3 regions of the Vibrio sp. AH4 genome follow, and region 2 is predicted to be linked to each of the others. Evidence: riboswitches for the same ligand, from Rfam matches in the RefSeq annotation. Region 2 holds a riboswitch; each other region holds the start of a gene.
The links. A riboswitch is a leader RNA that binds a small molecule or an ion and turns the genes downstream of it on or off. The one in region 2 is predicted to bind lysine.
Positions count from the first base shown of each region.

Region 1: it holds a riboswitch for lysine, as region 2 does, so the genes downstream of both, lysC (lysine-sensitive aspartokinase 3) here and MKA69_RS14815 (Na+/H+ antiporter NhaC family protein) in region 2, are expected to answer to the same signal.
Region 3: it holds a riboswitch for lysine, as region 2 does, so the genes downstream of both, MKA69_RS09445 (Na+/H+ antiporter NhaC family protein) here and MKA69_RS14815 (Na+/H+ antiporter NhaC family protein) in region 2, are expected to answer to the same signal.

Region 1 is NZ_JALAIV010000001.1:1,260,645-1,271,274, reverse strand. It holds gene galU (UTP--glucose-1-phosphate uridylyltransferase GalU) at 1-336, shown strand, start outside; gene uvrA (excinuclease ABC subunit UvrA) at 492-3,314, shown strand; gene MKA69_RS06045 (PglL family O-oligosaccharyltransferase) at 3,381-5,168, shown strand; gene MKA69_RS06040 (alanine--glyoxylate aminotransferase family protein) at 5,228-6,346, opposite strand; lysine riboswitch at 6,522-6,699, shown strand; gene lysC (lysine-sensitive aspartokinase 3) at 6,811-8,166, shown strand; gene metH (methionine synthase) at 8,240-10,630, opposite strand, start outside.
Region 2 is NZ_JALAIV010000003.1:382,030-392,659, reverse strand. It holds gene MKA69_RS14835 (SGNH/GDSL hydrolase family protein) at 122-1,378, shown strand; gene MKA69_RS14830 (GGDEF domain-containing protein) at 1,491-2,564, shown strand; gene MKA69_RS14825 (hypothetical protein) at 2,555-2,821, opposite strand; gene emrD (multidrug efflux MFS transporter EmrD) at 3,086-4,291, shown strand; lysine riboswitch at 4,444-4,616, shown strand; gene MKA69_RS14815 (Na+/H+ antiporter NhaC family protein) at 4,695-6,275, shown strand; gene MKA69_RS14810 (ABC transporter substrate-binding protein) at 6,319-7,293, opposite strand; gene MKA69_RS14805 (ATP-binding protein) at 7,470-9,416, shown strand; gene MKA69_RS14800 (DUF3369 domain-containing protein) at 9,525-10,630, opposite strand, start outside.
Region 3 is NZ_JALAIV010000001.1:1,998,514-2,009,143, forward strand. It holds gene MKA69_RS09410 (chalcone isomerase family protein) at 1-188, shown strand, start outside; gene MKA69_RS09415 (DUF3833 domain-containing protein) at 188-715, shown strand; gene purB (adenylosuccinate lyase) at 795-2,165, opposite strand; gene hflD (high frequency lysogenization protein HflD) at 2,223-2,840, opposite strand; gene mnmA (tRNA 2-thiouridine(34) synthase MnmA) at 2,864-3,979, opposite strand; gene MKA69_RS09435 (inosine/guanosine kinase) at 4,244-5,548, shown strand; gene MKA69_RS09440 (H-NS family nucleoid-associated regulatory protein) at 5,604-6,011, opposite strand; lysine riboswitch at 6,415-6,597, shown strand; gene MKA69_RS09445 (Na+/H+ antiporter NhaC family protein) at 6,713-8,314, shown strand; His leader region at 8,504-8,637, shown strand; gene hisG (ATP phosphoribosyltransferase) at 8,693-9,589, shown strand; gene hisD (histidinol dehydrogenase) at 9,594-10,630, shown strand, end outside.

The DNA of each region.
Region 1 (10,630 bases), on a different contig from region 2:
GATCTATTCCGTGTCGATAACATGGTAGAAAAACCAGAGCCAGGTACCGCGCCAAGTAATCTCGCGATTATCGGCCGCTACATCCTGACTCCGGATATTTTCGATCTCATTGAACAAACGGAACCGGGCAAAGGTGGTGAAATTCAAATCACCGACGCTCTACTGAAACAAGCTAAAGCGGGTTGTGTCTTAGCGTACAAATTCAAAGGTAAGCGCTTTGACTGCGGTAGCGTAGAAGGCTATATCGAAGCCACCAACTTCTGCTACGAAAATATGTACAAGAAGAATGACCAAAAAGTGGAACTTGCCAAGCAATCCACTCACAAAGGTCAGTAATTCTTAGCTAAACCGTCCTATTTAAAGCCAGTGGATTCCCCTATCCGTTGGCTTTTTCACTTTCAATAAAGACTGTTTTTTTATCCAGTATTTGCTTGCACTTTGTTCACTCTATGTAATACTTGCTGCACTTCGTTTAGCAAAGAGCAAATCAGATGGACAAAATCGAAGTACGCGGCGCTCGTACCCACAACCTCAAAAATATCAACCTGACCATTCCACGTGACAAGTTAATTGTCATCACTGGGCTTTCTGGTTCAGGTAAGTCATCACTCGCTTTTGATACGTTATATGCAGAAGGCCAACGACGTTATGTCGAATCCCTTTCGGCTTATGCTCGTCAATTCCTTTCTCTGATGGAAAAGCCCGATGTCGACCACATTGAGGGGTTATCACCCGCGATTTCGATTGAGCAAAAATCCACTTCCCATAACCCACGCTCCACCGTGGGTACCATTACCGAAGTGTATGACTATTTGCGTTTGCTCTATGCAAGAGTCGGAGAGCCGCGCTGCCCAGAGCACCAAGTGCCACTCAAAGCACAAACCATAAGCCAAATGGTCGATAAAGTTCTGGAGTTACCTGAAGGTAGCAAAATGATGCTGCTCGCCACCATAGTCAAAGAGCGTAAAGGTGAGCACGTTAAGACACTCGAAAACTTAGCGGCACAAGGATTTATTCGCGCACGGATCGATGGTGAAACCTGCGATCTTACCGATCCGCCCAAGCTTGAACTGCACAAAAAGCACACCATTGAGGTGATTGTCGACCGTTTCAAAGTGCGCAGTGATCTACAGCAACGCTTGGCAGAATCCTTTGAAACGGCCCTAGAACTTTCCGGCGGTATCGTCGTCGTAGCTCCGATGGAGGGAGAAGGTGAAGAGCAGATTTTCTCGGCTAACTTTGCTTGTCCGCATTGTGGTTACAGCATGCGTGAGCTTGAACCACGTCTGTTCTCTTTCAACAACCCAGCCGGTGCTTGCCCGACCTGTGACGGCTTGGGGGTACAGCAGTATTTCGACCCAGACCGCGTGCTGCAAGATGCCAACTTAAGTTTGGCGCAAGGCGCAATTCGAGGTTGGGATCAAAAGAACTTTTACTATTTCCAGATGCTGACTGCGCTGGCGGAACATTATGATTTCGATGTACACACACCATTCAACAAACTGAGCAAGAAAATTCAGGAAATTATCCTGCACGGCTCCGGTCGCTCAGAAATTGAATTTAAGTACATCAATGATCGCGGTGATATCCGCCTCAAAAAGCACCCTTTTGAAGGCATTTTGCATAATCTGGAACGTCGCTATCGCGATACCGAATCCAACTCAGTGCGTGAAGAACTAGCGAAATACATCTCCAACAAACCTTGTGGCAGCTGTGATGGCACACGCTTGAAAGTCGAAGCACGCAATGTATTCATAAATGATACGGCGCTGCCAACCATTGTTGAGCTGAGCATCGCCGATGCGCTGACGTTTTTCCAAGAGCTGAAACTCGATGGTCAACGTGCACAAATTGCCGAAAAGGTGATGAAAGAGATCAATGATCGTCTGCAATTTTTGGTCAACGTGGGCCTCAACTACTTAAACTTATCACGCAGCGCCGAAACTCTCTCTGGTGGCGAAGCACAGCGAATTCGTTTAGCTAGTCAGATCGGAGCTGGCTTAGTGGGGGTCATGTATGTACTCGATGAACCCTCGATCGGCCTCCACCAACGAGACAATGAACGCTTACTGCAAACCCTGACCCACTTACGCAATCTCGGTAATACCGTTTTAGTGGTTGAGCATGATGAAGATGCGATTCGCATGGCGGATCATGTGATCGACATCGGTCCAGGCGCAGGGGTACACGGTGGTATGGTGGTGGCAGAAGGCAATGTCGATGAAATCATTGCTAACCCGAATTCATTGACTGGCCAATACCTCAGTGGCGTGAAAAAAATTGCCGTGCCGACTGAACGAACGCCACGCGATGCAAGCAAAACCGTTGAACTCAAAGGCGCGGTAGGGAACAACCTCAAGAATGTCGACTTATCGATCCCTGTCGGTCTGTTTACTTGTGTAACGGGTGTTTCAGGCTCCGGTAAATCAACTCTAATCAACGACACCTTTTTTAAAATCGCGCATACCGCGCTCAATGGTGCCACGACCGCCACACCTGCGCCTTATCGAGCGATCCAAGGTTTAGAGCACTTTGACAAAGTGATCGATATTGATCAGAGCCCAATAGGGCGCACTCCACGTTCCAACCCTGCCACTTACACGGGCATCTTTACCCCGATCCGGGAACTGTTTGCCGGAACGCAGGAATCACGCTCTCGCGGTTATCAACCGGGGCGCTTTAGTTTCAACGTGCGTGGTGGTCGTTGTGAAGCATGCCAAGGTGATGGTGTGATCAAAGTTGAAATGCACTTTTTACCGGATGTGTATGTCCCTTGTGATGTCTGTAAAGGCAAACGCTATAACCGTGAAACGTTGGAAGTACGCTACAAAGGTCGCACCATTGATGAAGTGCTTGAGATGACGGTAGAAGATGCGCGCGAATTCTTTGACCCTGTCCCTGTGATTGCACGTAAGCTGCAAACACTGATGGATGTTGGGCTTTCTTATGTTCGCCTCGGTCAATCGGCAACTACCCTCTCTGGCGGTGAAGCACAGCGGGTGAAGCTAGCACGCGAGCTTTCCAAACGTGATACTGGAAAAACCTTGTATATTCTGGACGAGCCTACCACAGGGCTACACTTCCACGATATTCAACAACTGCTTACCGTGTTACATCGCCTACGCGATCACGGCAACACGGTCGTAGTGATCGAACATAACTTAGATGTGATCAAAACAGCGGACTGGATTGTCGACCTAGGCCCAGAAGGTGGCCAAGGTGGCGGCCTTATTATTGCAGAAGGGACACCGGAAGATGTGGCGCAGATCGAAGCTTCACACACCGCACGCTTCCTCAAGCCTTTGTTGAATTAGAAAAAAAGGCTAAAGTATCGAAACCAGCGAACTCTGCGCTGGTTTCGTTTTTTTAAGGTGAGCTGCATGGCAACGTTGCTATTAAGTGGAACCCGGTTAGAGCCTCACGCGCCGAGCATTCCTCTCAATAAACCCTTTCTTTTTTCATTGGCAGTGTTGTATCTGCTGGCCATGCATTTCTTCATGCCCAATCCCGGGGGGGCGGGGTTAGCACTCTCCTTTAATAACACCACTTGGATAGCTCTAAGCATCTCACTCGCAGTGGGTCTGTATCAGCTTGCCAACAATCAAGCCCTACGTTACTCAAAGCTCACCATCGGCCTTTGGATCAGTTGTACTTTGCTAACCCTGCCACTGGTGTATGTGAATGCAGATTGGCTCAGTGCCACAAGTCGACTGATTGGCTTATGGGCAGGATTCTGCTTGTTTGTGATGTTGCAACAATTTCGGTTTAGCAATAAACATAAACAACGTTTACTGTGGTTTATTCTGCTGGCTACAGTAATCGAAGCCATCATGGGTCTTATCCAATATTTTTGGTTAGATCTGGGAAACCCGTTTGGGTATGACACCCTAGCCAACCGTCCTTATGGTATTTTTCAACAACCGAATGTCATGGCAAGTTTTCTTGCAACCGGATTAGTGCTTTCTGGTTATTTACTGGCAAGACAACCAGAAAAATATGATTCGCCCTTAAGTAAAATTGGCATTCTTTATCTGACTCCACTACTTACCGCCCCTCTTTTGGTGGTGCTTGCGTCACGCACAGGATGGATAGCCAGCTTACTTAGCATTATTCTCGTTGCGCCATATCTTCGTCGATTTGCATCTCGCCAACGTTTTAGCCTCTGGGTGTTAGCCATTGTGGTTGGTGTCTGTGCCGGAGTTGCAGCGATGTATAGTCAAGAAACCTCTGGGTTTGTGGCGAATAAAGCTGATCTCGAAAGCCCACGCCGCTACACCTTTCCACAAGCGGTTGACATGATCATCGAAAAACCCTTTACCGGTTATGGCTACGGTAAATTTGAAGCGCAATATTTACTTTATACCGCTCGTCAACATCAGTTGAACAACACCTATCCCGCAGGGCTTGCAGCGATGGATCATCCGCATAATGAGATCTTGTACTGGGGGGTTGAGGGCGGTTTGCTGCCCGTGTTGGGAATATTACTTGCCGCTTGCTTCTGCACTTTGCGCATTTATGCCGCCAAACGAGGCACCCGTTTAGCCATGCTGGCGCTGTTCGTTCCTATCACGTTGCATGCTCAATTGGAGTATCCGTTTTACCACTCCGCCATTCACTGGATCACGTTTATTATTTTGATCTACTGGGTCGATCAGCGAGTTGCACGTTATCGTATCGTCCGTTTCAGTGGGCTGAGTAAATCCCTACTACGTATTACTAGCTTGGTATTACCGATTGTGACCATTTTGTATATGGGCACAGCTTTACACACCAATTATGTACTCACTCAGTTTGAAAAATCGAAGCCGAGAGATCCCGAATTACTTAAACAAGTCACCAATCCCTTAGTGTGGCAAGATCGATTCGATTGGGACATCTACAGCACCTACCTAGAACTCGGACTGTATGAACAAAAAGCAGAACTGATCCAACCGTATGTGGATTGGTCATTACAGGTGATTCAACACAAGCCACGTCCAGCCTTCTATACCAACCTGATTTTGGCCTACCAAGGCTTGGGTGATACGAGTCGCGCCCAGCAAATTCGTACTGAAGCGGAATTTCTGTTCCCCAATCAGGATTTCAGCACCATCCAATACCAAGCGCCCGCAAAGGCAACAAGCACCGCATCCGGCGCAGAACAAGCCCCCTCAGCGGCAACACCTTAATCTCAGATCGAATCAGGGTGGCCTAAGCCACCCTGATTTCTATTTCACACCGCTTTGCATTAACGCAGTGACTCTTCCAGTGCCCGCAAACATAACGCAATGTTTTCCGAGCGCGCACCGTAGCCCATTACGCCAATCCGCCATGCTTTGCCAGCTAATACCCCAAGCCCAGCACCAATTTCTAAATTGTATTCATTGAGCAGATGGCTGCGCACTTTCGCTTCATCAATGCCTTCCGGCACATAAATCGCGTTCAACTGCGGCAAACGATACGACTCAGCTACCACAAACTTAAAGCCCAGTTGCTCTAAACCTTGTTTGAGCTTGTCGTGCATCACACGATGGCGCTGCCACGCTTGCTCTAACCCTTCCTGTTGTAAAATCAGCAGAGCTTCGTGCAAAGCATACAAACTATTAACGGGTGCTGTGTGGTGATAACTACGCTTACCCGCTCCACTCCAATAACCCAACACCAAGCTTTGATCCAAGAACCAGCTTTGAATCGGCGTTTTACGTGATTGAATCTTCTCAATTGCACGAGGTGAGAATGTCAAAGGAGCCAAACCCGGCACACAAGAGAGACATTTTTGGCTACCAGAATACACCGCATCAAGCTGCCACTCATCCACCAACAGTGGTACACCACCTAAAGACGTTACGGCATCAACAATCGTCAGCATGCCATGTTGCTTAGCGAGAGCAGCCAAAGCTTGCGCATCACTTAAGGCTCCGGTTGAAGTTTCTGCTTGTACAAAAGCCAGTATTTTCGCATCCGGATGCTCATCTATCGCGGCTTGCACTTTTTCAACGCTGACTGGGCAACCCCATTCATCATCAACCACCACAACGTCTGCCCCACAACGCACAGCGTTATCGCGCATCCGCTCACCAAACACCCCATTGCGGCACACAATCACTTTATCGCCCGGCTCGACGAGGTTAACAAAACAGGCTTCCATACCCGCACTACCCGGCGCAGAAACAGCAATCGTGAATTCGTTTTCAGTTTGGAAGGCATATTTCAACAGCTGTTTCAGCTCATCCATCATACCGATAAACAGAGGATCAAGATGACCAACGGTGGGGCGGCTGAGCGCTTGCAGAACTTGTGGCGGAATATCAGAAGGCCCCGGCCCCATCAAAATCCGATGCGGGGGGATAAAGCTACGAATAGTCATAACGACTCCTTGTTGTGGCGACCAGAACCACTAGCCTAATGCAATTCAGTAGCAGCAACAATTCGACCTATGTCCAGAGTGTTAATCCTTGTCACACTAATGTCATTTTTATTTGCACTTTTAGAACATTTTGTCGTTGACAAGATTTCGCCAACACCGTTCAATGTGTGAGCTATCTAGCAGAAGAGGAGCACTGCCCAGGCAGATGTTTTGTGGAGCCTCAACTCCAAAACAGAACATTCAGGGGGAGTAGTGCCGAGGTGAATTAAAGTTGCGGCTTTGGTTTATCGGTTGAATGGGCTGAATCCCTTCAACTGTCATCAGCTCGAATCTGATGAAGAGCTTCTGAGGGAAATCTTTCTATAGTCACTCCTCTATTTTGCTCTATTAAAAAACACTCTCTTCACAACATTGGACGTTGGGTTACCAACAACTCGTTTTTCAGGAAGTCTGGGAGAATTGCCGTGAGCACATTTAACGTCGCCAAATTTGGTGGTACTAGTGTCGCCAACTTTGAAGCCATGAGCCGTTGTTCGGCCATTATCGAAAACAATCCACAAACACGCTTAGTCGTGAGCAGCGCCTGCTCTGGCGTGACCAATTTATTGGTCGAACTCGCCAATGGCGTTGCATCTGCTGAACGCCGCCAAGCGATTTTGCAACAACTGGCTGATATCCATTATGTGATTATCGACCAGCTCGCGGATCCAACCCGCGTCGAGAAAGAAGTCAAAGCGGTATTGGACTCCGTCGCCAGTGCAGCGGAAGCCGCCTCATTTCAATCGAGCAAGAAACTTACCGACCACTTAGTGGCGTGCGGTGAGCTCATTTCTACTTATATTCTGACGCAACTAATGCGTGAACGTGGCGTCGATGCCGTACGTTTTGATATCCGCGAAGTGCTACGCACTGACGATCATTATGGTCGCGCCGAACCACAACTGGCTGAAATCACTCAGTTGGCCAAAGAAAAACTGGCTCCATTGTGTGAACAGTATGTGGTAGTGACTCAAGGCTTTATCGGTTCTGATGCACAAGGTAATACCACCACTTTAGGTCGTGGTGGCAGTGATTATTCAGCCGCTTTGATTGCCGAAGCAGTACAAGCAAGTGGCTTAGAGATTTGGACTGACGTACCGGGGATCTACAGTACCGATCCACGTATCGCGCCAAAAGCAGCGCCGATTCCTGAGATAAGCTTTAGCGAAGCCTCAGAAATGGCCAATTTTGGTGCCAAGATTTTGCATCCATCCACCTTGCTTCCAGCGGTACGCCATGGCATCCCCGTGTTTGTTGGCTCATCAAAAGAACCGGAAAAAGGCGGCACTTGGATCCGTAAACAAGTCGAAAGCGCGCCACTGTATCGCGCACTTGCTCTACGCTGTAATCAAACCATGGTGACACTGCGTAGCGCGCAGATGTTCCATGCTTACGGTTTCCTCGCCAAAGTGTTCGAAATTCTCGCCAAGCATAAAATTTCGGTCGATCTCATCACTACCTCAGAAATCAGCGTGTCACTGACACTGGATAAAACCGATACCTCAGGCGGTGCACCAGAATTGCCTGAAGCGGTGCGCGCCGAGTTGGAAGAGCTATGTACGGTCGAAGTCGAATACAACCTGTGTTTGATTGCTCTGATCGGCAACAAGATGAAAGAGAGCCGTGGCTACGCGAAGCAAGTGTTCAGTGTATTGGAAGATTACAACCTCCGTATGATTTGCTATGGCGCCAGCGCGCATAATCTCTGTTTCTTGCTGCATGAATCTGTCTCTAAACAAGCAGTGCAGAAGCTGCATAAAGAGCTGTTTGAGCAAGAGTAAAATCAAACTCGCGAGATAAAAACCAGGGGCCACATGACGTGGCCTCTTTGATTGTGGATGGTGGTCTTACGGATTAAGCATCAAGGTTAGGCGCCAGCCATTTTTCGGCTTCTTGCAAACTCCAACCTTTACGCTCAGCGTAGCTGTGCAGCTGATCTTGTTGGATCTGCGCGACCGCAAAATAGCGAGAATCAGGATGCGAGAAATACCAACCGGATACCGAAGCGCCCGGCCACATCGCATAGCTAGTGGTCAGTGACATGCCTATGCTCTCTTCGACATTCAGCATCTGCCACAAAGTCGCTTTCTCGGTATGCTCAGGACACGCGGGATACCCCGGCGCTGGTCGAATGCCCTGATAACGCTCACGGATCAGCTCATCATTAGAGAGATTTTCATCGCTCGCATAACCCCAAATCTCTTTACGCACTTTTTCATGCAGATATTCCGCAAAGGCTTCCGCCAAACGATCAGCCACCGCTTGGATCATGATCGCATTGTAATCATCGCCTTGTGCTTTATAAGCATCGGCCAGCGCTCGCTCACCAATGCCACCAGTTACTGCAAACGCGCCAATCCAATCACGTTTACCGCTCTCTTTCGGAGCAACATAGTCCGACAAACAATAGTTGGCTCCTTTCGGCTTTTCGGTCTGCTGACGCAAGTTGTACAGCACATGCGCTACTTGTGTGCGAGACTCATCACTGTACACCTCAATGTCATCGCCCACGCTCGCGGCAGGGAACAACGCGCACATACCACTGGCTTTCAGCAGCCCTTCTCGTTCCACCTTATCAAGTAAAGCATTAGCATCGTGGAACAAACGTTTGGCTTCTTCACCGACTTCTTCATGCTCCAAAATGGCAGGGTATTTACCCATGAGCGACCAAGTCATAAAGAAAGGCGTCCAGTCGATATAAGGACGCAGCGTGGCTAACACAATGTTTTCAAACAAATGCACACCCGGTTTCGCAGGCATGGGCGGCGTATAACTCGCCCAATCGATCGTGGCTTTATTGGCTCGCGCCTGCTCTAAGGTCACAGGGCGAGATTTGGGCGTTTTACGCGCATGCTGATCGCGCGTGCGCTCATAATCGAGGTCCAACCGCTCGATAAATCCAGGACGCAGCTCATCAGACAACAGCGAAGTACATACCCCCACTGCACGCGATGCGTTATTCACGTACACCACAGGCGCATGATAATTCTGTTCGATTTTCACTGCGGTATGCGCTTTAGAGGTCGTTGCCCCACCAATCAAGAGTGGCAGTTCAAACCCTTGTCGCTCCATCTCTTTCGCCACGTGCACCATCTCATCCAAAGACGGTGTGATAAGCCCAGAGAGACCGATGATATCGACATTTTGCTCGCGCGCGACTTTGAGGATCTGCTCACAAGGCACCATCACACCAAGGTCAATAATCTCGAAGTTATTACACTGCAGCACCACACCAACAATGTTCTTACCAATGTCATGCACATCGCCTTTTACGGTCGCCAACAAAATCTTACCGTTTGAAGTGCTACCACTTTTTTGCGCATTAATGAAAGGCTCAAGATACGCAACGGCTTGTTTCATGACGCGCGCTGATTTTACGACTTGCGGTAGGAACATTTTCCCTTCGCCAAACAGGTCGCCGACGACGTTCATGCCATCCATCAGCGGCCCTTCAATCACTTCCAGCGGTTTACTGGCTTGCTGACGTGCTTCTTCAGTGTCTTGGACGATAAATTCGGTGATGCCTTTGACTAAAGCGTGCTCTAGGCGCTTAGCCACAGGCCATGCGCGCCACTCTAACGCAGAAGCATCCTCTTCTTTACCGACACTGTTTTCGCGATACGCTTCGGCGATCTCAAGCAGTCTTTCCGTGCCATCGTTACGTCGATTGAGGATCACATCTTCCACTGCCTCACGCAGTTTCAGCGGAACGTTATCGTAGATTTCAAGCTGCCCTGCGTTGACAATCCCCATGTCCATGCCGTGTTTGAAGCAGTGATAAAGGAAAACAGCATGGATCGCTTCACGCACATAGTTGTTGCCGCGGAAAGAGAAAGAAACGTTAGACACACCGCCAGAAATCATCGCATGCGGCAACTCACGCTTAATGTCTGCAACTGCATTAATGAAATCCAACGCGTAGTTATTGTGCTCATCAATTCCGGTCGCAACGGCAAAGATGTTAGGGTCGAAAATAATATCTTCCGGTGGAAAGCCCACTTCATCGACCAAAATATGGTAAGCCCGACGACAGATCTCTAATTTGCGCTCACGGGTATCCGCTTGGCCCACTTCGTCAAACGCCATCACAATCACGGCGGCACCGTAGCGGCGTACCAATTTGGCTTGGGCTATAAACTTCTCTTTCCCTTCTTTTAGAGAGATAGAGTTGACGATGCCTTTACCCTGAATGCATTTCAGACCCGCTTCAATGACTTCCCATTTAGAGGAGTCGACCATCACCGG
Region 2 (10,630 bases):
TACTTCCAAGCTAGAGCTACGACCGCCCAGTTTTCATTGACCCGATGAATGTCTCATTCACAATACAAACAGATCTGACCAGATCGTCAATCTGTCTATTCAACCGATAAGAAGATAAACAATGAAAACAGCGCTCTTCACCTTAATCGCTGGTTTAACCAGCCTCTCGGCCTCCGCCGCAACGGAACCGTGGACAAAAACTGAAATGCCACTGATGAGCCGTGCTCAAGTGGAACAGGTTCAAGGCAAGCAAACTTACACTTATGTACGGTGTTGGTATCGTCCTGCCGCAACGCATGATGACCCATACACCACTTGGGAGTGGGCAAAAAATAAAAATGGGAGTGACTACACAATCAACGGCTATTGGTGGTCAAGCATCAGCCATAAAAACATGTTTTATACCGATGTTCAGCCAGACACCATCAAGCAGCGTTGCTATGAAACGCTTGGTGTCACGCATGAAACTGCCGATGTGACCTATTTTGCCGCAGATACGCGGCTCTCATACAACCACACCATCTGGAGCAATGACTCTTCAGCTCAACCACACAAGATAAATAAGGTGATCGTCTTTGGTGATAGCCTTTCCGATACGGGCAACATTTTTAATGCTTCACAATGGCGTTTCCCAAATCCCTCATCGTGGTTTCTGGGCCATTTTTCAAACGGTTTTGTCTGGACGGAATATTTGGCGCAAGGGTTAAACATCCCCATTTATAACTGGGCTGTTGGAGGGGCCGCGGGACGTAGCCAATACATCGCTCTGACCGGGGTTTACGAACAAGTCAGTTCATACCTGACTTACATGCAGTTGGCGAAGCATTACCAACCGGAAAACAGTTTGTTTACTTTGGAATTTGGCTTGAATGACTTTATGAACTACAACCGCTCACTCGCTGACGTTAAAGCCGATTACAGTTCTGCGTTGATTCGCTTGGTCGATGCGGGAGCCGAAAACATTGTTTTGCTCACGTTGCCAGACGCAACTCGTGCGCCACAGTTTCAATATTCAACTCAAGAGCAGATTGAAACGGTGCGCAGCAAAATTAAGGGGATGAACGCGTTTATCCGCGAGCAAGCCCGTTACTACCAAATGCAGGGGATTCGTATTGCCCTGTTTGATGCATACGCGTTGTTCGAAAGCATGACCAGTGACCCTCAATACCATGGTTTTGTGAATGCAAGTTCACCGTGCTTGGATATTCGACGCAGCTCAGCAGCTGACTATTTACTCACCCATTCACTTTCCGCTGAGTGTGCAGCCCAAGGCTCCGATCGCTTCGTGTTTTGGGAAGTCACCCATCCCACTACGGCAACACACCGCTATATTGCGCAGCTAATTCTTGCCACTCAAATGGCTGCATTTCCTCTCTAAGAATGGCACGCAATGAGGATAGGTTCGCCTATCCTCATTTTTGCGACACCTCTGACTTTGCTTTCTGACTCATCTCTTCGTAGCCTTACAAAAAGGGCAGAGGGTGAACGTGATGAAAAAACCAAATCAAACTTCTGCTTTTACTGGTTCAGAGCTATTGAATATCTACTATCAGCGTCGGGTGTCGATCTTCATCGCCTCGATTTCCAGTTTGGTTTTTTTTCCTTTAGCAATAAAAAATCTGATGATTAATCAGATCGTTTTAGGCGGTTTGATCATCGTTTTTCAATGCACGTTGTTGTTTGAAATCTCCGCCATCTATCATCAGACAAAAACGCCATGGGGATTTCGGCTCCCCCTCTCTTTGGTGGTCATCATCGTAGTGATGGCGATCCACCTATTTGGCACACTGGCGAGTTACTGGCTTTTTCCGGTGATCATTTCGATTGCTTTTTTACTCCCGCCCAAAGACAACTTACTGACCATTTTCATCATTATTCCATCGAGCATATGGGTTTTGATTCCCCATCAAACCACGGAAGTCACTTTGCGCTTTAGCCTTGCGATCAGCGCCTGTGCCGCCATCATGTATGTGGTTGTGGATGCCATTCGTAAGCTGCACACAGAGTTATTCTATCTATCAACTCGTGATGCATTGACTGGCAGCCTGAATCGCCACCAGCTTGAGAGTTTTTTGCGTAAAAACATTCAACTCTGCCAGATGGGTAATCAATATTCGGTTATTGCCGTCATCGATATTGATCATTTCAAAACGATTAATGACCTATACGGCCATGACACTGGTGATAAGGTCATCACGCAACTGGTCGAGATGATTAACACTCACAGTCGTGAATTAGATTTGCTTTTTCGATTAGGCGGCGATGAGTTTTTGCTGCTGTTTGAAAACACCAGATTGAATGAAGCCATGATGGTCGTCAGCCATATTGGGTGCCGAATTCAACAGGCGCACTACCCTAAACATGCCGAAGTCACCATCAGTGCTGGGTTAGCCGAAGTGCTGCGCACCGATACTCCGGAACAGTGGTTTAAACGGGCGGACCTTTCGCTCTATCATTCGAAAAAAATGGGAAAAAACCGAGTCTGTTCTGAGGAGAACCAAGTGATTGAGCTCAATAGCATACAGTGTGACTCGCTGCTGAACTCAACCCATGGTCATCGTTGAGCCATCATCACCATTTGCACGAGTTGTGGCACTACAATCCCCAAACAGAATAAAGCCCCTTGCCATTTGGGAAGTTTAATCGCCAGTATAGCCGGAGCCATAAAATACAGGATCACCAATACCGGTAACGCATTGATGTGCTCGAAACCAACCAACGCAAGCGTTAGCAACACCGCGCCCATCGTGAGTTGATGAGGTAATTTCAATTTATAACCAAGCAACCCAATAAAAAGCAACGCAGCAAACAATAACACCATGTCCATAACCACCCCCACAAAGTGATATTAATTCTCATTTACCACAATAATAGTCTGCTCTTGTTCTAGATTCAAGTTGTAAAACAAGCAACACAACCATTAGAAAAAATAATCCAATCTATAGATATTTATCGTGAACAGAAAAGCAAGAATCGATTGATAGATAAGGGATACAGCAATACTATCTCGCGCCGAGAGCAGTGCTCTCTCACGAATTTTCATTAGCTGATTTTAATAAGATATTGTTTGTATCTGGAGATAACGATGTCTGCCTCGCTTTCTGTCGCAAAACTGACCTTTTTTATCGCTATTCTGGCTGCTGTCGGTCAAGCAACCCAAACCATGTACGTGCCTTCGATTGGGTATATGGCACAAGAATTTTTAGTTTCACCGGCTGCACTACAAGCGGTGATGGCTTGCTATCTTATTCCTTATGGCTTATCGCAATTCGTTTACGGTACGCTGTCCGATCGCATTGGTCGTAAACCTATCATCATTGCAGGGTTGATCATTTATGTACTCGGTTCACTGATTGCCCTTTTTGCACATCAGTATTCTTGGTTTTTGATTGGTAGCTTTGTGCAAGGCCTCGGGATTGGTTGTGGCGGTGCGATGTCCCGCACACTCTCTCGTGACTGCTTTGACGGAGCTGAATTACATAAAGTGAACAGCTTAATCAGCATGTGCCTAATTTTCTCACCTTTGGTGGCACCAGTCTTAGGCGGCTACTTAACGGAAAGTTTTGGCTGGCGTTCAAGCTATTTATTCTTGTCTCTGTTTGCGATTGCGGTCGTGATTACCATGATGACCAGCATGGTAGAAACACTACCTGCGGCTGCGCGTAAGAAAGAGCCAGTATTGCGCAGCTATCACTATGTGTTGTCCGATCGCCGCTTCCAAGGTTACTTAATTTGCCTTGTTGCCACTTTTGCAGGTCTTGCCGTTTTTGAGGCCGCTGCCGGCGTGTTACTCGGTGGTGTACTGGGTTTGCCTGCAACCACAGTGAGTTTGCTGTTTGTATTGCCCATCCCCGGCTATTTAGCAGGCGCGTGGCTTTCTAACTTAATTGCTCGCCACTGGCGTGAAAAAGCCGCCATGCGCGTTGGTTTGATCGCAATCCTCACCGGCTCTCTGGTGATTATGTTGCCCGGCCTACTTGGCCTGACCACCGCATGGTCCTTAATTGGGGGCGCTACCATTTACTTCCTTGGTGCTGGCATTTTATTCCCAGCCGCAACCACAGGTGCACTCTCACCTTTCCCTTATCATGCAGGGACTGGTGGTGCAATCTTAGGTGGCATGCAAAACCTAGGCGCGGGGCTCGCAACACTGTTTGCCGCGATGTTCCCAGCGTCAGATCAACTGCCACTCGGCACCATCATGTTACTGATGTCGGTAGTGGCACTGTGGGGGCTAAAACGCGTTTACACCAAACAGCCACCTTCAGATGAAATGCCTATCGCCATCTAAAGAGAGAAAATTCTCACAGTTCCGCGAATATACCGGATGAGATCAATTTCGCTGCAGAAATGGGGAAATTAAATCTTGTCGTCACCTGAAAAGGCAGTAATATACGTTGCGTGTCACAGTTTTTGAGTGAATCACTCAAAGTGGTACACGTTCCTTTAAGTAGAGGCGCGCTGTTCATGAGTCGCCAGTCGTAGGTTGACCCCGATGATGACTGGTTAAAGGGTACAGCGCCGAAGTGATCGTTGCGTCATCAACGTTCGCTGGGCCAGCATTGAACAAATGCCGGACTGCCATAGTTTGTTGTCTATGGAGCGCTACCTTGAAGGATAAGAAGTGTTATTTCGCTGAAATGTGTTTTTTATCCTGCTGGTAGATCTCCACCTGAAAAGGTGATGTGAGATCCATGAATTTAGCCGTTTATTCTGACTCGATTTACTCGGTCATCCCGCCGCTGCTCGCGGTGCTACTCGCGATTACGACCCGCCGAGTGTTACTCTCTTTAGGTGCTGGCATTGCCGCTGGCGCAGTCATGCTTAACCATTTCTCTCCTCTGAGCACACTACAATACCTGTTCGGTAAGATCAGCGGCTTGTTCTGGTCAGACGGTGCGGCCAACAGCGATAACATCAACATGTTGGTGTTCATGCTACTGTTGGGTGGGTTGATCAGTTTAATGACCGCCTCAGGCGCAACACGCGCTTTTGCAGTATGGGCTGAACGTAAATGTAAAGATCGCCGCAGTGCAAAAGCGCTGACAGGGTTAATGGTATTTGCCTTTTTCATCGATGACTTTTTCCATAGCCTGTCTGTCGGCGCGATTTGCCGCCCAGTGACGGATCGCTTCCAAATCTCGCGTGCTAAACTCGCCTATTTGCTCGACTCTACCGCCGCGCCTGTCTGTGTGATTACACCGATTTCCTCTTGGGGTGCTTACATTATCGCCCTGATTGGCGGAATTTTAGCCGCCCACGAAATGACAGAAATCAGTGCCATATCAGCCTTTGTACAGATGATCCCGATGAACCTGTACGCGGTATTTACGCTGCTTATGGTGCTCGCGGTCATTTTCCTGCCGATGGATATCGGCCCGATGCGCCAACACGAAGCGTGGGCTCGTGAGGGAAAATTATGGGATGAAAGCAAAGGCCGCCCTGCGGGCTTAGATATGGAAGGCGGAGAAACCGCACGCGGCACCATGATTGATATGGTTTTGCCCATCGCGGTACTGACCATCACCACCTTGATTTTCATGATCCAAACCGGCAACGCCGTATTAACCGCTAACGGTGAAGCTTTCTCTTTGATCGGCGCCTTAGAGAACACCAATGTGGCGCAATCACTGGTTTATGCCGCACTGTGCAGCTTAGCGGTCTCGATTATTTTGTCACTGCGCTTAAAACTGTCTGCGCAAACTTGGTTATCCACAGCGCCAAAAGGCGTTATGGCCATGATGCCTGCAATCATCATTCTGCTGTTTGCTTGGACCATTGGTGGCGTTGTGCGCGATCTACAAACTGGCATTTACCTCGCTTCACTGACGCAAGGTAACCTACCGGTTGAACTGCTGCCGGCTTTAGTGTTCGTACTCTCTTGTTTGATGGCGTTTGCCACAGGCACCAGTTGGGGTACTTTCGGTATCATGCTGCCATTGGCGGGTGATATTGCTGCGGCTTCAGACATCAGCCTGATGCTACCCACCCTCTCTGCCGTATTAGCGGGCGCAGTGTTTGGTGATCATGCCTCACCAATTTCCAGTACCAGTATCCTTTCTGCGACTGGTGCGGGTAGCCACCATATTGATCACGTGGTGACTCAGCTTCCGTACGCCATCAGTGCCGCGATGGGTGCATTGCTCGGTTATCTCGCGATGGGCTTACTGCATTCCGTTTGGGCAGGTTTAGCAGCGAGCAGTGTGTGGTTTGTGCTGTTCTGTGCCTTTAACCTACGCCAAAAACGTTGGCAACAGGAACCGGTTGAAGCCTAATTTTTCACACCGCCCACACGGGCGGTGTTTTTTTCTGTCCTGATCATTCCTTGACTGGCCACCAGTCTTTCGGCGGCGTTAACCCCCAGCGCGCAAATTCTTCAGGCTGATAAATGCCTCGTCCTTGACGGTTGATCTGGATCGGAATGTATTTGGCGGGTTCTTGCTTATCTAAAATGCGGGTCACCAGTTCAGCCGCCATTTCACCTTGCTCTAATCCAAATAACACGACCCCACCCGCCGCCTTACCTTTGCCAACGGAGAAATCCCAAAATCCAAATAAAGGTAATCGTGAATGTTGATTGGTCCAACTGAGAATATTTTCCGCAGGAACATGACGCCCAGTGTCATCAATGAGCGTCTGATATAAACCGACGACAATCGCGCCATACCCTTGTTGAGGTGCTTGCTCAATCGCATCGTGCCACTGCACCTCCTTCTCAATCGCGCGGATCTCCACATCCAACCCTAGATTTTTCTTAATCAGCGCATATTGACTTTGCATATACTCCAACGCAATTTTTGAAGTATTCCCCGAGTCAAACAAAACCAGTACGCGATGTTTATCTTGCGGTAATAAACGACCCATTTCTGCCATGTTTTTTACAAACAGTGGCTGCTCTAAAATGCCCGTCACTTGAGCAACTCCCGAATACTCATCCAGCAACTCTCTTGGGTTTGAGTTAATGCCGAGAAACACTATCGAGATCGGTTCGTTGTACAGTTTGGGCAAAAGGTAATACAGTGCGTTGTCATCCCCAAGCACCACCAGCTTAGGTTTTAGCGCCTGATAGGTTTGAAAAGCCCGCTCCGCGGCTGCACTGTATTCTCGCACCGGGATCCGCTTAGTATTCATTTCAAAAAAGTGCAATTGGTGCGGCGGCTTTATCCCTTCTTTTAAACCTTGGATGTAGCTTGCATCCCAAGCATAACCCGAGTGATAACTTTGAATCACCAGAACATCATCTGCCCATGCAGGCATGCAAAAGCACCAGATTAACCCTATCCACCAACGCATATTCTTTCCTCCCTAATGTCATGCAAGTGTAGCCTAGGCTCACCAAACTGCTTGCTTCAAAACACGTTGTGGCTATTAAGGTCTCTTTTCGATCACATCGTTCCTCACTAGCATGTCCTACATTCCATCGAGTCCATCTATACTCAATCACAAGGTTTCTAAAAGAATGCACAAGAATGACCCATCGAAATATAGAAGAAATGGATTCCAATCCGATACTCAGCCGTATCGGCCGCCGCATCATTCTTATCATGGTGATTTTAAGTGGCGCCGTGACGTTATTGATGACCCTCACTCAAACCTACATTGATTACAATCGAGAATTCAATAACGTTGAAGAGCGGCATAATGAAATCAAAACGATTCATGCCGATTTATTGGCAAGCTCGCTGTGGAACTATGATTTGCTGGTTCTCACCCAACGGCTCGAAGGCTTAGTCAATCTGCCGAATGTGGATTACATGGAAATCACGTCGGGTAACTATCGTTTCTCTGCTGGGCAGCCTGTCTCTAGCATGGCTTTAAGTAGCCGCTTTCCTCTCAATTTCACCAACCCTGAAACTCATCAACCCGAAAATATTGGAGAGCTGTATGTAGAATCGGATGCTCAGGGCATCTACAACTATTTAATCCGCCAGTTTCTGGTCACTCTAGCCGTCAATGCGCTCAAAACGGCGATTGTCTGTTATTTGATTTTGTTAATTTTTCACGCCAGTGTGAATCAACGCATTTTTGCCATAGCCCAATTCTTACGTCAGTACAATCCACGTCACCCGAAGAAGCCTCTGCGTTTGCCTTATAACCACTGGATTATGGAAAAAAACGATGAATTACAGTGGCTAGGCGATGAAACCAACAAAATCGCTAATAGCGTCACCACGCTTTACCGGAACATCAAAGCGGAACAAGAACGTTTGGAAGACTTTGCTCAAGCCGCCTCTGATTGGCTATGGGAAACCAACCAGCTTGGAGAGCTGATCTACAGTTCAGAAGCGATGAGCAAAGCCCTAGATCTGACGGATGACACAAAACCCCAAATGACTTTGATTGAGCCACTCAGATCATCCAATGCATTGATGGAGAGCTTGATCCACCAACGTGATTTTTCCAACTGTGAAGTGGAAATCCAACTCCATGATGGCTCACATGCCTACTTGCTCTTTCAAGGCATTGCACGCTATGCCGATCAACAATTTCTTGGTTTTCGTGGCACCGCCATTAATGTGACGTCACTCAAATTGGCTCAACTGAGTTTAGAAATCATGAACCAAGATCTTGAGCAGCAAGTGGCAACCAGAACCGAAGATCTCGAATCCAGCTTAAAACGGTTACAAGAAACTCAGTCTCAATTGATTGAATCAGAAAAGCTGGCGGCATTGGGAGGCCTAGTCGCTGGTGTAGCACACGAAGTGAATACTCCATTGGGGATTGCGGTTACCGCCGCTTCCGTGATTCAAGAGACACGAGAATCCCTATTGCAGGCCTTCAACCAACAAACGTTAACCAGCCAGCAATTTGCCGAATTGATGGAGCGAATGACACAAAGTGCAACCATGTTAGAAAGCAATCTCAACCGCGCTGCACGATTAGTCCGTGATTTCAAACAGACTGCCGTTGACCAAGTGTCAGAAAGCCGAAGTCAATTTAACGTGAAACAAGTGCTGGAAGCCCTTATGGCGAGTTTACACAGTGAGACACGTAAAATTCCCGTCGAACCTCAACTGCATGGCGATGAAGCGATCATCATGAACAGCTTGCCGGGGGGTCTAACGCAAATCATGACAAACTTGGTCATGAACAGCGTAAACCACGCGTTTGCTACGTGCTCTAACCCAATGATTAACATCCAGTTTTATCAAAATGAGCAGAACATCATTATCGAATACACCGATAATGGATGCGGAGTTGGCAAGGAATTACATCAAAAGATCTTTGAACCCTTTTTTACCACCAAACGTGGACAAGGCGGTTCAGGGTTAGGACTCAATCTCGTCTTCAATCTGGTAAAACAGAAACTGCATGGTCGGCTCTCTTTTTCATCCGAACTGGGGCAAGGCGTACATTATGTGATCACCTTACCGCAGGCTTTACCACAAACGGCATTATCCAGTGCCGATATCTGACCCAGTTCAGACCTATAAACCGTCATGTGACAAAGCACATCCACAGCGATTTGGCTGATGTTTGAAAGGACCTAGAGAGGTTAACGGACTTCATTAATCGGGTAACAATTAATCGGGCAACGAGGAGCGAATCGCAATGAACTCATCCCAGTGTTCTAGCAATAACTCCACCAACTTAGGTTCAAAATGTCGGCCTTTTTGCGCCACCAGTTCATTGCGGATTTGCTCATCCGGCCACGGTTCCTTATAAGAACGTCTGGCTCCTAACGCGTCAAACACATCAGCCAGTGCGGTGATACGCCCAGAAATCGGAATGTTATCCCCTTGCAATTGATTTGGGTAACCGCTGCCATCCCACTTTTCATGGTGCGTAGCAGCAATCTCCTTCGCGACATAGATTAAACGTCGTTTCGAACGACTCAGGATATCCACGCCATACTCGACATGTTTTTGCATGATCGCCCACTCTTGGGCATCCAGTTTCCCCGGCTTGTGCAAAATACTATCTGGAATCGCGACTTTACCGACATCATGTAATGGCGAAGCATTTTTGATCATCTCCGCATCCGTATCTGATAACCCATACAAGTGCGCCAATCGCTCACTGAATAAAGAGACACGCTGCACATGTGCGCCCGTTTCTCGGCTACGCGCTTCCACTGCATTGGCAAGGTTATAAACGAGCTCCTTCGAGGTTTCACGCAAATCCACCATCAAATTAATGTTTTCGAAAGTAAGGCCAATGTTGTACATGTAGATTTCGAGAAGTTTTCGGTCTAATTCAGAGAGCGCCTGCTCAAGCTCCACATACAGCACGCTATCAACACCACGATCGTCTTGTTTAAAAAAAACATAAGCGTCACCGTAATCATAAGAACAGCCGTTATTCAGCACTTCTTTACAGCGCGCCTCAACCTCTGTTGGTAAACCTTCGAAGGGGGATTCCACGTATAAATCGACGCATTCTGCAGTGGTGGCGACCGTAAGTGCACTGTACTGCTCACTTCCAGGGTGTGGATTAACGACACAATAAAAAGCGGAGGCATGCAGTTTAAGCAGCGAGGTAAGCTGGCTCAACACTGCCATTGCATAGGTTTGTAGGGTTCTCGTATTCTGCACATTCGCTGACGCTTCAATCACGCGGCTCAGGCCCCGTTTTTGATCTTCAATCAGGCACAAATCACGATAAGCACGCAGCATCGAATAGAGTAAGG
Region 3 (10,630 bases), on a different contig from region 2:
GTGATCGCCTGATCTACGTTTCTGATGGGAAAAGCGGTGAGTTTTTCTTTGCTCGTGAGCAAGAGGCACAACAAAGCATTGGAGTGGTTATGGATGAAGCATTCAACGATGCCTTTTTATCAATTTGGCTTTCCCCACAAACTGAATATTTAGCCTTACGTAATCAACTGATAGGAATGAATCGGTAATGAAATACTACTCAACTTGGCTGTTATTGTTCTTCTTAGGGCTTAGCGGATGTTCAGCGGATATCGATGATTACCGTGTGGCAACGCCCAAGTTTGATCTGTTCAATTACTTTGTCGGCACAACTCATGCTTGGGGTATGGTACAAGACTACACCGAGAAGCAGACGCGCCGTTTTGAGGTGGTAATAGAAGGCCGAGTTGAGAGTAACCAACTGATTTTAGTCGAAGATTTCGTTTTTGATGATGGGGAGAAGGATCAACGGATCTGGACGATTAACCGAACGGCTAACGATGAGTACGAAGGACGAGCGGATGATATTGTTGGAACGGCTCGCGGTAAAGAAGTGGGCAATGCACTGCAGTGGCAATACGATTTTGTGCTGCAACGCGACAGTGGTGATGTGCAAGTACACTTTGATGACTGGTTGTATCGACAAGATGAGAAGCGGGTGTTCAACTTAACCAAAATTCGCAAATTTGGTCTTGAAGTCGGTCGGATTACTCTGTTTTTTGAAAAGCAGGAGTGAAATGGTCTGGTATAAACCAAGTCGATAAGTAAAAGGGGAGCCGTTGCTCCCCTTAGTCATTTGCTCTCTCTTGTTGAGATTACAGCTTGTCCGTCAGCTCAATCGCATAGCCAATGTAGCTGGCTGGTGTCATGGCTTTCAGGCGCGTTTTCTCTTCGGTTGGCAGCTCTAAACCATCAATAAATTGACGCATCGCTTCGCCATCTACACGCTTACCACGAGTCAGCTCTTTGAGCTTCTCATAAGGCTTTTCAATGCCGTAGCGGCGCATCACAGTTTGGATTGGTTCAGCCAGAACCTCCCAGTTGTGATCCAGTTCTGCAAGCAGCGCATCGCGGTTCACTTCCAGTTTGCTGATGCCTTTGAGGGTTGAAGTGTAGGCAATGATCGCATAACCCACACCAACACCTAGGTTACGCAGCACGGTAGAATCCGTCAGATCACGTTGCCAACGAGAGATAGGCAGCTTTTGCGCTAGGTGAGTAAACATCGCGTTCGCCAGACCCAAGTTACCTTCTGAGTTTTCAAAGTCGATTGGGTTGACTTTGTGTGGCATGGTAGAAGAGCCAATTTCACCCGCGATGGTTCTTTGTTTGAAGTGACCCAGAGCAATATAACCCCAAACATCACGATCAAAGTCGATCAAGATGGTGTTAAAACGCGCCACCGCTTCAAACAGCTCAGCAATGTAATCATGCGGCTCGATTTGCGTGGTGTACGGGTTCCAGTCTACGCCCAGAGATTCAGTGATGAACTCTTCGCTGAATTTGTGCCAATCCACGGTTGGGTAGGCAGAAAGGTGTGCGTTGTAGTTACCGACTGCACCGTTGATTTTGGCTAGGATTTCAACGTTAGCGATCTGCTTGTACTGGCGTTCCATACGGTATGCCACGTTTGCCATCTCTTTACCCATGGTCGAGGGAGAGGCTGGTTGACCGTGAGTACGAGAAAGCAGCGGAATATCGCGGTACTCTTCAGCCAGTTTGCGAATTGCGTCAATCACGTTGCGAATTTCAGGCAGGATCACCGTGTCACGCGCTTCCTTGAGCATCAACGCATGTGAAGTGTTGTTGATGTCTTCTGAAGTACAAGCAAAGTGAATGAACTCGTTGACCGCATGCAGCTCAGGCATGGCAGCCACTTTTTCTTTCAGGAAGTATTCCACGGCTTTTACATCGTGGTTGGTAGTGCGTTCAATTTCTTTGATACGCAGCGCATCCGCTTCATTGAAGTTGGCGGCAATCGCATCAAGGAATTGATTCGCTTCGGCACTGAATGCAGGCACTTCTGCGATCTCAGCAGTGGCGGCTAGCTTTTGTAGCCAGCGAATTTCAACGATAGTGCGGTACTTTAGGAGACCAAACTCACTGAAGATACTGCGTAACGCAATCGTTTTACTTCCGTAGCGGCCATCTACCGGTGAAACAGCAGTCAATGCTGACAGTTCCATGTTCTTCTCCTGAATATTGAGTTAAAGGTGTGAGTAATTTGAATGGGTCGTCATCATTTAGATTCGCGCTAATAAAAGCTGCGCTTGTTCGATCATCTTTTTACGACCGAAAATCAGGTGACGACGGCGTCCACCAACCTGACGCCACAATACGGCGCAGCGGATCCCTGATAGGAGTAGGGCGCGCACTTTGTGCTGGTTAGCGGTTTGCTGTAATACGGTTGGAGTGCCAGTGACTTGAATGCGTGGGCCAATCGGGCTAATCACATCAAGGTAAATACTGGCGAGGTTACTGATCATCTGATCATCAAATAAGTCAAAATGCTCAAGTTGTCGCTCAATCATTTGAATGCGGTCACCGAGTTGGCTCATCGCGTCACGGCGGCCACTCAACTTACGTTCAAGCGCCATTAGGCTAATCAGATAACGGGTGATTTCACTGCCCGTTGGAGTGCTGTCAATCCCTTTGACCAAGCACTCCAAACCGAGTTTGAGTTGACTTTCGTGACCGAAGACTTCTAGCGTGTTACTTGGATTGGTACAAGTAATCGCTTTAAGCGACGTTTCAAACGCATCTGAATCACAGTGACCATTTTGGGCGACTTGTTGAACAAGTGCCACTGCCTGACAAATGCCAGCGAAAGCGATGGTACGGTCGTAAATTGCGTTAGCCACGTAAATCTCCTAAATATCGACTATCAAATGCGTTCTTCGATGATGCCGCCACCAAGGCAGATTTCACCTTGATAAAATACGGCGGATTGTCCCGGAGTCACAGCCACTTGTGGCTCGTCAAACATCACTTTAATTCGGTCATCACCAACGGGAACGACGGTACAAGCGATGTCACTTTGACGATAGCGGGTTTTTACACTGCAACGTACAGGCTCAGTGATGGGGGTACGGTCAACCCAATGCAGTTGTGCCGCGACCAAACCATGAGATTTGAGCAGTGGATGATCGGCACCTTGTACTGCGATGAGCACATTGCGTTTGAGATCTTTGTCCGCGACATACCATGGCTGTTCGCTACTCTCTTTCATACCACCAATGTGCAGACCTTTACGTTGTCCGAGCGTGTGGTACATCAAGCCTTGGTGCTCACCAATCACTTTCCCTTCGGGGGTTTCAATTTTACCCGGTTGGGCTGGCAAATAGCGAGATAAGAAGTCAGTAAATTTGCGCTCACCGATAAAACAGATGCCGGTAGAATCTTTCTTTTTCGCCGTGATTAAACCTTGTTCTTCCGCAATGCGGCGTACTTCTGGTTTTTCGAGCTCCCCAACGGGGAATAGGCTACGCGCTACTTGTTCGTGGCTCAGCGTATAAAGGAAGTAACTTTGATCTTTATTGTTGTCCAAGCCGCGCAGCATTTGCGGTTTTTCGCCATTGTGCGGGAAAGTACGGCGCACATAGTGCCCCATAGCAATATAATCGGCATCCAACACTTCATCGGCAAATTCTAAGAAGGCTTTGAATTTGATTTCTTTGTTACACAGAATATCTGGGTTTGGGGTACGTCCGGCTTTATATTCAGCAAGGAAGTATTCAAATACGTTATCCCAGTATTCCGCAGCAAAGTTAATGGTATGCAGTGGAATGTCGAGTTTGTCACACACAGCCTGAGCATCGGCGAGATCTTCTGCCGCAGTACAATACTCTTCGTTATCGTCTTCTTCCCAGTTTTTCATAAACAGGCCTTCCACTTGGTAACCCTGTTGCTTGAGAAGATAGGCTGAAACTGAGGAATCAACCCCTCCAGACATACCGACAATCACTTTCTTTTGGCTGTTTGCGCTGTGCTCTACAGACATCACTTTTCTACCACTTGAGGAACTTGGACGAGGATTCTAACAGAAAGAATTTTTCGAGGACAGATCCGAGACGGTAATCACACTTCATCGAGCCTTAAACAAATGTTGCTAAATCATTGAATCACTTGTGCTCCAAGCGCTAAAGATAGGGAGTGAAATAAAATCATCACCATGCAAACGTTTGCTATTTTTTCCTTTGTTGCTGCACTAAAAGGTGCGCGGTAGAATCGGCGCTCCTTTCATCCCAGAAGCCTAGTAACCCTTATGAAATTTCCTGGCCAACGCAAATCTAAGCATTATTTTCCGGTTCACGCGCGTGACCCTTTAGTGATTCAAGCGCAAGAAAATAAGAAGATGTCGCGCACTCATATTATCGGTATTGATCAAACGTTGGTGGATATTGAGGCCAAGGTGGATTCCGATTTGATTGAGCGTTATGGCCTGAGTAAGGGACACTCATTAGTGATCGATGATCAAGCGGCTGAAGCCTTATATAACGAATTAAAAGATCAGCGCTTAATTACTAATGAATATGCAGGTGGAACCATAGGGAATACGCTGCACAACTATTCAGTGTTAGCCGATGACCGCTCAACCCTACTGGGTGTGATGAGCCAAGACATTAAAATTGGCAGCTATGGTTATCGTTACCTATGTAATACTTCTAGCCGTATGGATCTGAATTATTTACAAGGTGTTGAAGGTGCAATTGGGCGCTGTTTTGCGCTGATTACCGAAGATGGTGAACGTACTTTTGCGATCAGCGAAGGTCAAATGAACCAATTACACCCAGACAGTATTCCTGAGAAAATATTTGCCAGTGCATCTGCATTAGTGATCACCGCTTATTTAGTTCGCTGTAAAGAAGGCGACCCGATGCCAGAAGCGACAATGCGCGCCATTGAATATGCCAAAAAATACGATGTTCCTGTGGTATTAACCCTAGGAACCAAATTTGTTATTCAGGATGATCCTAAATTCTGGCAAGACTTTTTACGTGATCATGTCACTGTCGTTGCAATGAATGAAGATGAAGCATTGGCGTTAACCGGAGAAAGTGATCCTCTAGCTGCGTCTGATAAAACCTTGGATTGGGTAGATTTAGTGTTATGTACTGCTGGCCCAGTTGGTTTATTTATGGCCGGATATACAGAAGAATCCGCCAAGCGTGAAACATCACTCCCATTATTACCAGGTTCAGTAGCGGAATTTAATCGCTATGAATTTAGTCGCCCTGCACGTAAAGACAGTTGTATAAACCCGATTCGTGTTTATTCACATATTTCACCGTACATGGGTGGGCCAGAGAAGATAAAAAATACCAATGGTGCGGGTGATGCAGCATTATCGGCCTTGTTACACGATATGGCTGCCAATAAATACCACAAAGAAAATGTACCTAACTCAAGTAAGCATCAACATGAGTTTTTAACCTATTCCTCTTTTTCTCAAGTGTGTAAATATTCAAACCGTGCGAGTTATGAGGTGTTGGCTCAACATTCTCCACGTCTTTCACGTGGTCTTCCCGAGCGGGAAGATAGCCTTGAAGAGGCTTATTGGGAAAGATAAAGATAATAAAAAGGCTCCTTTGGGAGCCTTTATCATATTCGTTTGAAACGCTGAATTAGAGAGCAAACTCTTCGAGAGATTTGCCTTCATCCAGTGCTTTTTGAATAGCAGAAGGAGTACGGCCTTGACCTGTCCAAGTCTTTTCTTCACCGTTGGTGTCAATGTACTTGTATTTTGCAGGGCGAGGAGCACGTTTGCCTTTTGCTTTCGTTTTTGTTTCACCAGACAGCGCAGAAATAAGCGCTTCTAGATCAATACCATCTTTAGCAATTTGCTCTGCAATCGCGGCTAATTTCGCTTCTTGTTCTGCACGAGCAGCAATTTCTTCCGCTTCGGCTTCTTTACGCTCTTCAACAACTGTAGTGAATTTATCTAAAGCTTCTTCAAGTTGCTCAATAGTCAGTTCGCGTGCATAAGCACGTAGGCTACGAATATTTAATAAAGTCTTAGTGATTTCCGACATTACCATTTCCTGTTCACAATTTGGATAACGAGTTAATACTAAACCTAGCTTATTATACTGACAAGTTTTCGCTGCAAATATTAAGTCAAAATAGTAAGAAAGTAAAAATATAAAGTTTATTTATATTGGCATTTCCTAGTTTTTGGAAAATTTACACAAGGCATATAAAAGTAACTGCAGAAAACTTATCACACAGATAAATAATATTAGACCTATATATCAAGGTGTGAGAATTTTTTATGAAATAGGTATCAATGGTATGGCTGATTTGTGAGCTGTGCCACTTGTTTTTCTCACCTATGCCTAGTTGCATTGATATTTTTGTTAAGTAAAATGTTTCTTACCTAATGCGAAAAGCGGGCTGAACTTGATCCAAATGAGTTGGAATAGTCAGCCACGAGGTTTTCGCTGTAGAGGAGCGGTTACGAAGAGTATCCACAATTAGGGTGATGCCTATGAGTTGTGGAGAAAGGCGTTGTCGCCGAAGTCAGTTTGCCGATCAAAGCAACTGGCTGGGGTTACATCAAATAGGTGTAACACTGCCATAGTCTATATTGTTGTTAAACTATGGAGCGCTACTGTAGGGTTGGGTGAAGTGTTCGCTTCCCTTTCGCTTAGTTCAACATAAATTAAGTTGACATGAAGTCACTTAGTTTGTCTGCAGTAGATCTCTAACCATTTTTTACTGGTTTAGGAAGATCATGAATTTAATCGATTTTGCTTCTTCGCCGTTCTCAGTTGTGCCACCTCTTGTGGCGTTGAGTCTGGCTATCATTACTCGCCGCGTATTACTTTCTCTCGGTGTGGGTATTTTCTTAGGTGCTTTACTGTTGGCTGACTATTCGGTTGGTCAAGCGTTGCAATATATTGCCACTCAAGTCGGTAGCGTGTTTGTGAAAGACGGAGCACTCAATGCTTGGAATATGAGCATTGTCGGCTTTCTACTGTTACTGGGTATGATGACGGCGTTGTTGACTCTCTCTGGGGGAACCCGAGCGTTTGCTCAGTGGGCACAGGTTCGAGTCAAAAGTAAACGAGGTTCGAAATTACTGGCAGCATTCTTAGGCGTATTCATTTTTGTTGACGACTATTTTAATAGCCTAGCTGTTGGTTCTATCGCCCGTCCGGTGACGGATCGTTTTTACGTTTCGCGCGCTAAGTTAGCCTATATTCTTGATTCTACAGCGGCACCAATGTGTGTGGTGATGCCGGCTTCAAGTTGGGGTGCTTATATCATGACCATTATCGGCGGTATTTTGGTTTCACACGGCATTGAAGATTACTCTGCATTAGGCGCTTATCTTCGCCTAGTGCCGATGAACTTCTATGCGATCTTTGCGTTGTTAATGGTGTTTGCTGTGGTGTGGTTCCAAATGGATATCGGCCAGATGCGCAAACATGAAATAGCCGCCTCTCAAGGTCGTGGTTTTGAAGAAGACCCTAGCACCGATGCGAAAGAAGCGCATGAGCTAAATGAAGAGCTCGATATTCACGAAAGTGAAGGTGGCACTGTTTTAGATTTGGTTCTACCTATCGTATTCCTTGTTGTTGCGACGATTAGCGCAATGATTTGGACTGGTGCGAGCGCATTAGCAGAAAGCGGTCAATCCTTTAATATTTTTGGGGCGTTTGAAAATACCAATGTCGGTACTTCATTGGTTTATGGCGGATTAGTTGGTCTGGCGATGGCCTTTGTCACCGTACTTCGTCAAAAATTGCCAACCGTTGAAATCGCAAAAACCTTGTGGACTGGTGCTAAATCGATGTTTGGTGCGATTCTGATCCTGATTTTCGCATGGACGATTGGCTCGGTGATTGGTGACATGAAGACAGGTGCTTACCTTTCATCGTTAGTGCAAGGCAATATTGACTCACATTGGTTACCTGTCATTCTGTTCATCTTGTCTGGCGCAATGGCATTTTCCACCGGCACATCATGGGGTACTTTTGGCATTATGCTGCCGATTGCTGGTGATATGGCTGGCGCTACAGATATTGCGCTGATGCTACCGATGCTCGGTGCGGTGCTTGCGGGTTCAGTTTTCGGTGACCACTGCTCGCCGATTTCAGATACCACCATCCTGTCATCGACAGGCGCGCGTTGCCACCACATTGATCACGTCTCTACTCAGCTGCCATATGCATTAGCCGTTGCTCTGGTTTCCGCATTGGGCTACGTAGTGTTAGGCATGTTTGGCTCACTGTGGTTAGCATTAGGTGCAACCTCTGTAGCTTTTGTGGTAGTGTGCTTTATCTTCGCTTTACTCTCTAAGGCGAAAGTCAGTAAGCAAGTCTCCGCTTAATTCACAGCATGATCGTTATATAGAAAAGAGGCCATTCGGCCTCTTTTTTCGATTCAAACAAGGTGTCATGAAAAAATAACCAGAAAAGTATCAATTTGTGGTTGAAAAAAAAACTCAGCTTGGTTAGTGTGAATGCAGTTCTCAAAAAAATAGAAAGTAACTAAGTATGCGTAATTTCGTAATGAACATTCATCACCATCATCATCCCTAAGGTGTCTTTCGGGAGATGTACGCATACCCGGGGGACAGGAATCTCCCGGAGTTGAAATCAGAGCCACAAAAAGATTCTAACCCTCGGGAGACCAAACCTCCCGAGGGTTTTTCGTTTTAAGCTTTGAAAAAATTATTAAATTCAACAAATTGCAAAGGAAGAATAAGATGCAAACACAACGACTAAGAATCGCGGTACAGAAAAAAGGCCGTCTGAGCCAAGAGTGCCAAGAGCTGCTGAAAAAATGCGGTGTGAAGTTCAACATCATGGGTGAGCGTTTGGTGGTTCATTCACTCAATATGCCGATTGACCTGCTGTTAGTGCGTGACGATGATATTCCTGGGCTGATCATGGACGGCGTCGTTGACCTAGGATTTGTCGGTGAGAACGTGCTTGAAGAAACACGTTTAGACCGATTGGCGCTCAACCAACGTAACGAATTTATCACTCTGCGCCGTATGGATTTTGGTGGTTGCCGTCTTTCCATCGCGATTGAAAAAGATGCAGAGTATCGTGGCCCGCAAGATCTGAATGGTAAACGCATTGCCACCACTTACCCTCAACTGCTCAAAGCTTATATGGATCGCCAAGGCGTGGACTTCAGCGCTTGTATGTTGACAGGTTCCGTCGAAGTGGCTCCTCGTGCGGGGTTAGCCGATGCGATTGCGGATCTCGTCTCCACTGGTGCAACCTTAGAAGCCAACGGTCTTAAAGAAGTCGAAGTGATTTTCGAGTCCAAGGCCACCCTGATTCAACGTCCTGGCGCTTTTGCTGAAGATAAAGCGGCACTAATTGATAAGCTCCTCACTCGTATGCACGGCGTACAACAAGCCAAAGAATCGAAGTACATCATGCTGCATGCTCCGGTTGAGAAGCTGTCTCAAATCAAAACCTTGCTGCCCGGAGCAGAAGACCCAACCGTTCTGCCTTTATCAGCCGACAAATCCAAAGTTGCAGTGCACATGGTGAGTTCAGAAAACCTGTTTTGGGAAACCATGGAGCAGCTCAAAGCCCTCGGTGCTAGCTCAATTTTGGTGTTACCGATTGAAAAAATGATGGAGTAAGGCAATGAGAACCGTTGTTTGGCAATCGTTGAGTGAAGCTCAGCAAGAATCGATTTTAGAACGCCCTGCGATTACTGAAGGGGCAAACATCACCGCTGCGGTTGCGCAAGTGATTGCGAAAGTCCGCAGTGAAGGTGATGCAGCCCTGTTTGAATTAACCGAAAAATTTGATCGTGTAAAACCGGCTTCACTGCGCGTGTCTCGTGAAGAGATGGATGCCGCAGCCGCGCGTTTGTCGGAAACAATGAAACAGGCGTTGGAGCAGGCATACAACAACATCAGCAAATTCCACAAGGCGCAAAAAGCGCAGCCAATCAAAGTGGAAACCATGCCCGGAGTGGTGTGTGAGCAAGTGACTCGCCCGATAAATAAAGTGGGTCTGTATATTCCGGGTGGCAGCGCACCGTTACCATCAACTGTGCTAATGCTCGGTGTGCCTGCGCAAATCGCCGGTTGCCGTAAAGTGGTGCTCTGCTCACCACCGCCAATTGCGGATGAAATTCTCTACGTCGCTAAGCTGTGTAACATTGATGAGGTGTACAACCTAGGCGGCGGTCAGGCAATCGCCGCAATGGCTTATGGCACGGAAACGGTGACTAAAGTCGACAAAATCTTTGGCCCCGGTAACGCCTATGTGACGGAAGCAAAACGCCAAGTGAGTAACGATTTCCGCGGTGCAGCGATTGATATGCCTGCAGGACCTTCAGAAGTATTGGTGATTGCTGATGAAACGGCGGATGCCGATTTTATTGCCGCCGATCTCCTCAGTCAGGCAGAGCACGGCCCTGATTCTCAGGTGGTGTTGGTGACGCCATCTCCGGTGTTAGCCGATCAGGTAACGGACGCAGTGCAAAAGCAGCTTAAAGTGCTTTCGCGCGCCAGTATTGCTGAAAAAGCCTTGGCTTCCAGTCTGATCATTATTGCTGAATCACTCACCCAAGCAGTGTCGATTTCTAACTACTACGGCCCTGAGCACTTGATTGTGCAGACGCGCAACCCGCGTGAGTTGGTTCCACTGCTCGATAACGCAGGCTCCATTTT